DNA from 3 places in the Glaciecola sp. MF2-115 genome. Region 3 is predicted to be linked to each of the others. Evidence: predicted binding sites of a transcription regulator. Region 3 holds the regulator's gene; each other region holds the start of a gene.
The links. The regulator sigma-54, encoded in region 3, starts transcription at its own class of promoters, with help from an activator protein. The targets are predictions, from matches to a motif close to GTTGGCACGNNNNTNGNNT.
Positions count from the first base shown of each region.

Region 1 (3,290 bases), on a different contig from region 3:
TTGATGCGTTTAAATTGGTCCAGATCAAGAAACAAAATGGCGCCAAATTCATGAACGAGCGCTTTATTTTCAACAACAACCTTCAGTCTCTCGTTGAACATTCGACGATTGGGCAAATGAGTAAGCGGATCAAAATAAGCCAGTTGTTTAATTTTTAGTGCGGCTGATTTTTCAACGGTGACATCTCTGGCCATCCACAAGACTCGTCTAATCTCATTTCCAGACGATTTATCAGAATTAATGGGAATTACTCGGCCTTCGAAATCTGCAGGATTGCCGTGGTTATCAAAAGAATACTCATAAACTTGTAATTCGTTTGTGTTAATCGCTCGGTGGATAACTGACATAATTCGATGTGCTTCAGCTTCGGGGAAAAGGTCTACAACGCGCTTTCCTAAAATTTCTATAGCAGAAACATAAAGTACATTATTGGGTGAGCCGAATGCATCTTCATAAACACCATTTTCATCGATGATTAATGCCAAGTCAGGCATGACTTCCGTAAATGCTCTAAACTTTTGGTTACTTTCTTCTAACTTCTCAATTAATTTTTGATTTGAGCCGTGCTGGCTTAACCTAGATTGCACAGCTCCCATCAAATGCACTATCAATGCAATGAAATCCAAATCATTTTCCGATAATTGCTCACTCTCTGAAACAAATACAGACAACAAACCCATTGGTTCTTTGCTTATTGATATGAGTGGCAATGACCAAACCTGATTAAGGTGTGCACTGGAAAGGGGGCTGTTATCTGCAAAACTTTCTATCAGTGAGTCGGCTTTGCCTAAAATGGGCCGCAATGGCATTTTTGAATTTGACGATATTTGGTTTAGAACGATATGAGTATGCTGATGGTAAGCCGTAATAACAGGCTTGTCTTTGAGTTGTTTGGTACTGCTAATGAGTACTTTTTTCTCGATATCGAAAACAGCACACTCTATATTTTTAGTAGATAAACTGCCTTCCAAAAGCGAGCACAACTGAGACAATGCTTGAGCATTTGATGTCGACTGCAGAATTTTTGTCAATATATTTTCGTTATTAAACAAAAGTTTGTTTAGCTGGCCAATATCCATCTAGTCTTTTGTGATACCCGTCTCTAAGTCAGCTATCAATTGTATTAGCTTAGCTTAGCCTGTCAACATCAAAAACAATAACAAGGTACTCGTTACAACACTATTCAAGTTTACACAGTAGTAATAACGAACTTTTGTTTGATTTTCATATGCTTAATTTACTTCTCATCACTTTCAAGGCGACAAAATAAACTGTGTTTCTAGCTCCCGGATTACTGCGACTTATTGGGGCGAATCCATATGGCTGCACCAATTTGGTGCTCTATAACATAATATCTTGAGTTTTTTAAATTCTATCTATTTGATTTTAATTGATTTTTACTTTTGGCACTGCTCTTGAATGGTGCCATTCAAACATATCTTTCATTTGAATTACGCAGGAGCACATTATGAAATTAGTCACCGCTATCATTAAGCCATTCAAGCTTGATGATGTTCGTGAAGCCATCTCTGAAATTGGTATTGACGGTTTAACCGTCACCGAGGTGAAAGGCTTTGGTCGTCAAAAAGGGCACACTGAATTATATCGAGGTGCCGAGTATCAAGTTGATTTTTTACCCAAAGTGAAACTTGAAATAGCTGTTAATGATGAAGAAGTAGAGCGCTTACTTGAAGCTATCGTTAGCGCAGCTAAAACAGGCAAAATTGGTGACGGAAAAGTTTTCGTCTATGACTTAGAACAAGCGGTACGTATTCGTACTGGCGAAGAAGATGCAGACGCTTTATAAGTCGCGCAATTAGATAAACGGAGAACAACAATGGAAATCACATTTGAGCTTGGGTACGCACTAGATACCTTTTATTTTTTAATCTGCGGCGCATTGGTTATGTGGATGGCAGCGGGTTTTACCATGCTAGAAGCCGGCCTTGTACGCGCGAAAAATACGACTGAGATCTTAACTAAGAATATCTCTCTTTATGCAATTTCATGCATTATGTACATGATTTGCGGTTATAGCATTATGTATGGTGGAAGTGATTTTAGTTTCTTCCTTCAAGATATTGTAGGCGACGGAGCAACGGGTGCTGAAGAGCCTGCAGCTTACGCACCTTCCGCTGACTTTTTCTTCCAAGTGGTTTTTGTTGCCACAGCAATGTCAATCGTTTCTGGCGCAGTAGCTGAGCGAATGAAGCTCTGGGCGTTCCTCGCTTTTGCCGTTGTGCTAACTGCCTTTATCTATCCTCTGGAAGGCTCATGGACTTGGGGCGGTGCTGATGTATTTGGTTTGTACAATCTTGGTGCTCCAGTACCTGATGACGCAGCAGCTGATTGGATGCCAGCGTTTCGTTTCTCTGACTTTGCTGGCTCTGGTATTGTTCACATGGCGGGTGCCGCTGCGGCTTTAGCTGGTGTTTTGGTACTTGGTGCTCGTAAAGGAAAATACGGTGCAAATGGAAAAGTTAACGCTATTCCAGGTGCAAACTTACCCTTAGCAACACTTGGTACATTCATTTTGTGGATGGGCTGGTTCGGTTTCAATGGTGGTTCTGTATTAGCGACAGCAAGTGTCGCAAGCGCAAACTCAGTTGCCGTGGTATTCATGAATACTAATATGGCTGCTGCTGGTGGTTTGGTTGCTGCTCTGCTCTTAGCGAGAGTGTTATTTGGCAAAGCGGACCTTACAATGGCATTAAATGGTGCTCTTGCTGGTTTGGTTGCAATTACTGCCGAGCCTTCAACGCCGTCACCTTTACAAGCCACATTGTTTGGCGCATTGGGCGGTATATTAGTGGTTGGTAGCATACTAGCTTTAGATAAATTGAAGATTGATGATCCGGTAGGAGCTATCTCAGTTCACGGTGTTGTTGGCTTTTTAGGTCTCATGCTTGTGCCATTTACTAATCCATTAACAGTCGATGTAGCTGCTGGAGAGACAGGCGGTGCAAGCTTCCTTGGTCAACTAGTAGGCGCCCTCACTATTTTCTTCTGGGTCTTTATAGCTAGTCTAATTGTATGGTTGGCGTTGAAAGCAATCATGGGGATCAGAGTGAGCGATGAAGAAGAGTTTGCAGGCGTAGATGTAAGCGAGTGTGGTTTGGAAGCATATCCTGATTTCACTATAAGTCGTCAATAATCTAACCTGAAGTATTACAGAGCTAGTGTTCGTTCACTAGCTCTGTATTCATCTTTTCTGACCAGTCAACTAATAGGAAACACACCTAAGATTTGCATCTTATTTTCCTACTTCATTCACTTCCTCAAAACTGAAA
Region 1 covers NZ_JBLBVM010000051.1:31,696-34,985, forward strand. Annotated here, with positions in the region: gene ACKLNX_RS09595 (putative bifunctional diguanylate cyclase/phosphodiesterase) at 1-1,031, opposite strand, end outside; gene ACKLNX_RS09600 (P-II family nitrogen regulator) at 1,469-1,807, shown strand; gene amt (ammonium transporter) at 1,838-3,154, shown strand.
Region 1: ACKLNX_RS09600 (P-II family nitrogen regulator) is a predicted target of sigma-54. The motif match lies at 1,403-1,421, and genes of this name have one in related genera.

Region 2 (3,290 bases), on a different contig from region 3:
TTATTCGCTAATGAGGAGCTCACTCAATCGTCAATTGGTGCTGTTGTGGATGATAATAATGGCTTTTTATGGGTATCCACATCTCAATTTATTTTTAGAGTAAACTTAGCCTCGGAGAGTGTTGAAGTTTTCGATGAAAACGATGGTGTTAATAGTAATGGCTATTACATCGGTGCCTATGCAGTGAAAAGTGATGACACCATCATTTTTGTTGGCGATCAAGGGGCGACCTATTTCCATCCTGAGGAAATAAATAAACCCGATTCAATACCCAATCTACAGTTCACTCGTGTGGCAGTGCTGAATAGTAACGACAGCCACGGCATTGAAGAAAAGTTTGGAAGCGTCAAAAATATAGTCGATTCAGTCACCAAAATAATATTATCTCCAGAAGACATCTTAATTAGTATTGAATTTGCCGCACTTGAATTTGGCAGTCCCGAGAGTATCGAATACGCGTATCGATTAATTGGTTTTGATGATCGCTGGCAATACTTAAATAGTAAAAACAGAACTGTAACCTATACAAATTTGGATCCTGGCAGTTATATCTTCGAAGTTAAGTCGACGAATCGGTATGGGGTTTGGAGTGATAATCCCCAACGCATGCCAGTTTTAGTTACTCCACCTTGGTATAAAACGACATTGGCTATAACTTGCTTTGGCCTGCTGACTATTATACTTGTATTCCTGGTATTTAGATGGAGAACATACGCCTTGCATCAGCGCTCTGCCATGTTATTCCAGCGCGTGAAGGAGAAAACGGCAGAACTGCAACTCGCCAACAATCAATTAACTTTGCTAACAACATTGGATCCATTAACTCAAGTTTATAACCGACGAGGTTTTACAGATGCAGTTAGTAAAGAGTTTTCAAAATACAAAAGAAATAACGAACTTTTTTCTGTCATTTTAATTGATATTGATTTCTTCAAGAAAATTAATGACAAGTATGGTCATGAAGCCGGTGATCAAGTGCTGGTTAAATTTGCAAAAGTTCTTCAAGAGTGTACGCGCGATTACGATATTTTGGCGCGTTGGGGCGGGGAAGAGTTTATTGTCTTGTTGCCGAATACAAAGTTAAAAGACGCTATTAATATCGCAAATAAATACCGTGAAACGATTCGCGATGAAGATTTTATCGTAGGAAGTAGTTCAATTCGAGTATCTCTCACTGCAGGCGTTGCTAATATTGATAATTTTTCTTCAGTAGACGAGTGTATAAAAAGAGCTGACAATCTCCTTTATGAGGGAAAAAGTCTGGGACGAAATCAAGTTTTGCCCATGTTGTAGTCTTTTCTTACATTACTTTTATGTCGCTGCTTCACCATTTTTTATTTTTTTCGCCGTATTGGCACGGTAGTTGTAATACACCCAGTATTATTACTTAGATGTCAAAATTCTGTTATATGCAATTAACTTCAGCTTTTCAAAGTGTAGATAGAGCTCAGATAAAAAGTATCGCTGCCGGTATGGGCGCGCCTATTGTGGTTCTCGCCATTATGGGCATGGTCATTTTACCGATGCCCGCTATCCTATTAGATGTATTATTCAGCTTTAATATCGCCTTATCCCTCGTCATAATTTTGGTGTCTGTTTTAACTAAACGTCCAATTGATTTTGGTATTTTTCCATTAGTTCTTTTGGTTGCGACGGTTTTACGTCTTGCCTTGAATGTTGCTTCAACTAGGATCGTTTTGCTTGAAGGGCATGAAGGCGGTGATGCCGCTGGTAAAGTTATACAAGCGTTTGGTGAAGTGGTTATTGGCGGCAATTATGCCGTGGGTATTGTTGTCTTTGCTATTCTCCTTATCATCAACTTTAAAGTAGTCACTGCTGGTGCAGGCCGGATTTCAGAAGTAAGTGCAAGATTTACTTTGGATGCAATGCCAGGTAAGCAAATGGCAATAGATGCCGATTTGAATGCAGGCTATATTGACCAAGATCAAGCTAGAGCTCGCCGTGAAGAAATTACTTCCGAAGCAGATTTCTATGGCTCAATGGATGGTGCGTCAAAATTTGTGAAAGGGGATGCAATCGCAGGTCTTTTCATCATGCTTATTAACATTGTTGGCGGCCTCTTTATCGGTATGTTCCAACATGATTTGGAATTCTCGAATGCGATGGAAGTGTATACCATCCTTACGATTGGTGACGGACTTGTCGCACAAATACCATCTTTACTCCTTTCTGTTGCAACAGCGATTATTGTGACTCGCGAAAACGACTCTCAGGAAATGGGATTTGAAATTCGCGAACAACTAGCAAACCGAAAAGCACTTTATATCACTTCCGGTATTTTGTTTGTTATGGGAATTGTGCCGGGTATGCCGCATGTAGCCTTCCTCGGCTTTTCCGCAGCTGTATTTGCTTATGCTTTCTTCAGAGACAAAATGAAGGCGAAAGAAGCGCAAGATAAGGCGCTTGTGGAGACAATGCCTGACGCCAGTGCATCTTCAAATAGCATCAAAGAACTTGATTGGGACGACGTACAACATGTTGACACTATTGGCTTAGAAGTTGGCTATCGCTTAATACCCTTAGTAGACAAATCACAGGGCGGTGAATTATTGACGCGAATTAAGGGCGTGCGCAAAAAGTTGTCGCAGGAGCTTGGCTTCTTAATTCCACCGGTACATATTCGTGACAATTTAGACTTTTCTCCAAACGCATATTCTATTTCAATGATGGGTGTTTCTATTGGTGATGCCGAAATCAGTCATGAAAATGAGTTAGCAATCAATCCTGGTCAAGTATTTGGCGAACTACCGGGTACGAAAACTAAGGATCCAGCTTTTGGATTGGACGCTGTTTGGATTAAAGCAAACCAACGTGAACATGCCCAAACATTAGGTTATACCGTTGTTGATTCAGCAACAGTTGTGGCAACGCATTTGAGCCAACTGTTGACGACGAATGCTTATCAGTTACTAGGTCACGAAGAAGTGCAACAACTGCTGGATATGCTCGAGAAAACCAACCCGAAATTAGTTGAAGGTTTAGTGCCAGATATTTTATCACTCAGTACAATGGTGAAAGTGTTGCAAACACTATTATATGAAGGGGTGCCAATCAGAGATATGCGTACAATTTGTCAAACACTTTGTGAGTATGGTCCGAAGAGCCAAGACCCAGATGTACTCGTGTCTGCATTGCGCATCGCCTTGAAACGACTCATCGTTCAAGACATCACGGCAGGTGGTGATGAAATACCGGTTATTACCTTAGCACCAGACTTGGAACAGATGTTGCATCAGTCATTACAAGCAGGTGGTGAAGATGGCGCTGGC
Region 2 covers NZ_JBLBVM010000055.1:78,094-81,383, forward strand. Annotated here, with positions in the region: gene ACKLNX_RS13535 (diguanylate cyclase) at 1-1,293, shown strand, start outside; gene flhA (flagellar biosynthesis protein FlhA) at 1,410-3,290, shown strand, end outside.
Region 2: flhA (flagellar biosynthesis protein FlhA) is a predicted target of sigma-54. The motif match lies at 1,351-1,369, and genes of this name have one in related genera.

Region 3 (3,290 bases):
CGGGTTTGTCATCTATAGCATCAAACTCAATCCCTTCTTCACTCGTTACAACAATGGCGACAATATCACTTATACCCTCAATGCGACCATGTGGAATAGCTATACCATTACCGATACCAGTGCTTCCCATTTTTTCTCGAGCTAACATGCTAGACAAGACGTCGCCGATATCTAATTGTGGATTTTCTTTGACCGCAATTTCGCTAATGACTTCAAAAATTCTTTTTTTGCTTTGGCACTGAACCGCACATTCAGTGCGATCCAGTGAAATAATATCAGATATAATCATAATACGTTGACGACTAATGTCGCTTTGATTTTTCCTTATGTTTGATCACTTGGCGATCTAACTTGTCAATTAATCCGTCTATGGCGGCATACATATCATTATGTTCAGCATTAGCGTGCACCACATCACCTTTTAAGTGTAGTGTCGCCTCAGCTTTTTGCTTGATTTTTTCTACATTCAATACGACATGGACATTGCTTATATGGTCGAAATGTCGCTCTAACTTTTCGAATTTGGTGTCGACGTATGCTCTGAGTGAATCGGTAATATCAACGTGGTGACCAGTTAGATTTATTTGCATAATGTTACGTCCTCTTATGTAGTCTACAATAGACTTTTTCGTTGGTTCGACGGGGGAATCGAGAGAGACTCTCGATATTTCGCAATGGTTCGCCGTGCAACTTGAATACCTTGATCGGCCAACAACTGCGCAATCTTGCTATCACTAAGTGGTTTACTCGCTACTTCTGCAGCTACAAGCTTTTTGATTAATGCTCGAATGGCTGTCGATGAACACTCTCCGCCTGATTCGGTTGAAACATGACTAGAGAAGAAGTACTTAAGCTCAAAAATCCCTCTAGGTGTATGCATATATTTCTGAGTGGTCACTCGAGAAATAGTTGATTCGTGCATGTCCACCATTTCAGCAACATCATTCAAGACCATTGGACGCATCATTTCAGGCCCATGCTCAAAAAATCCCATTTGTTGCTGAACAATACAATGAGATACTTTTAGTAAAGTTTCATTGCGGCTTTCTAAGCTTTTAATAAACCATTTTGCTTCTTGTAGATGTGACTTTATATATTGAGAATCGTTCGAATTTTTTGTGCTTTTACTAAGCGCTTCGTATTCTTTATTGACAATTAAGGGCGGTAAAGAGTCGTCGTTTAACTCCACAGTCCAACGGCCATTTTTTTTCACAACCGTTACATCAGGAATGACGTATTCAGAATCTTTAACGGGGATCGCGCTGCCTGGGCGAGGGTTGAGAGTTTGCAACAAACGCATTGCTTCACGCAGTTGATCTTCTTTCAAACGCGTTTTACGCATTAATGTTCGATAATCTTTGCTGCTCAGAAGATCACAGTGCTCTGTAAGTAACAATCTTGCTTCAGCTAACCACGGTGTGTTCGAATCGAATTGCGCCAATTGCACCATTAAACATTCTTGCGGGCTGCGAGAACCAGCGCCAATTGGATCAAACATTTGAATACGCTTTAATACACATTCAACTTCGTCCAGTTCGATCTCTTCGTTTTGTAAACTATCTAATATTTCTTCGCAGCTAACAGTTAAGTAACCAGATTCATCAATAGAGTCGATAATAGCTATTGCGATCGAACGATCAATTTCTGAGAAGGGGGTTAATTCCATTTGCCAAATAAGATGGTCTTGAATGTTCTCAGTCGTTTCGCCCTGAAACACATAATCATCGTCAGCGGGACCATTAGATATGTTCGCTGGTGCAGAAGATGAGCTCATGTAGTCTTCCCATGAGCTATCTATGGGTAAGTCGTCGGGTATTTGATTGTTTTCGAGAGCATCGTGGCTATCAACATTATCTGAATTATCAGCGCTCAAATTATTCGTATCAAGATCACCTTGAGTATCTGAGTCATTATTAGAGTTTTCACCGTTGCGATCTGATTCATCTATTTCTAATAAAGGATTAGAATCAAGCGCTTCTTGAATTTCTTGTTGTAAATCAAGAGTAGATAGTTGTAGTAATTTAATCGCCTGCTGAAGTTGCGGCGTCATTGTTAGTTGTTGACTAAACTTTAACTGCAATGAAGGTTTCATCGATTTCCTTCAGTGCTTTTTAGAGGTAAATTTTCCCTATTACTAAACATGATACACCTATAGTACAAATTGGTCGCCGAGATATACGTCTCTTACTTTTTGGTTACTGAGTACCTCATCAGCAGTTCCTGATGCAATCAGTTCACCGTGACTCACAATATAAGCTTTTTCACACACATCTAAAGTTTCTCTTACATTATGGTCTGTAATCAATACACCTATGTTTCGTTCTTTTAATTGCTGAATTATCTTCTTTATATCATTAACAGAAATTGGGTCAACACCGGCGAAGGGTTCATCGAGCAAAATAAATTTTGGATTGGCTGCCAAAGCCCTCGCAATTTCAACACGGCGGCGCTCTCCACCGGATAAACTCATCCCTAAATTATTTCTAATATGGTTGACATTAAACTCATCCATTAAATCGTCAGCTTGTTGTTCACGTTGATCTTTTGTGAGCTCTTTGCGAGTTTGTAGAATAGCCATTAAGTTTTCATAAACTGTTAATTTACGAAAAATAGATGCCTCTTGAGGTAAATACCCGATGCCGTGACGAGCGCGCTCATGCATGGGCTGTATCGACATATCGAGTTGGTCGATACAAATCTCGCCTTTATCGAGTGGCACTAAACCCACGATCATATAAAACGTGGTTGTTTTACCGGCACCGTTAGGACCTAATAGACCAACGATCTGACCTCTAGAAACTTCTAAGCTTACGTCTCTTACAACTTGTCTTGATTTGTATGATTTAGCTAAGTTTTTGGCAACCAGTGCACTCACTTATCGGTTTCCTTTTTATTCTTTTCAAGCGCTTCTTTCGTTTTCTTCAAGGTAGCACCATCAAACACCGTCACAACTTGTTGTTGGCTGTCGGTATTCTTTTGTGCTTGCCATTGTTCTTTCTCAATATCATAAATGATTGAATCTGTTTTTATGCTGAAGGCATTTTGATAAAGCTCGGCGTTGCCTTTCAGTGATATGATCTTATTCGCTTTTTCATATCTAATGTGGTTTGCTCTAGCCACAACCATAGTGCCGTCGGATAGTTGTTGTGTGTAGCTTGCCGGATTGCCAAAAGCCTCAAACACTTCTTTATCTTTACCAAGTGCTGCGGATACTTTCAACTTCTCCGCCTTAATTTCTAAGGTGCCTTGCGTAATTTTGACATTGCCTTCATGTACCGCTACCTTTTCTT
Region 3 covers NZ_JBLBVM010000053.1:42,657-45,946, forward strand. Annotated here, with positions in the region: gene ptsN (PTS IIA-like nitrogen regulatory protein PtsN) at 1-289, opposite strand, end outside; gene hpf (ribosome hibernation promoting factor) at 303-590, opposite strand; gene ACKLNX_RS11155 (RNA polymerase factor sigma-54) at 614-2,092, opposite strand; gene lptB (LPS export ABC transporter ATP-binding protein) at 2,150-2,875, opposite strand; gene lptA (lipopolysaccharide transport periplasmic protein LptA) at 2,872-3,290, opposite strand, start outside.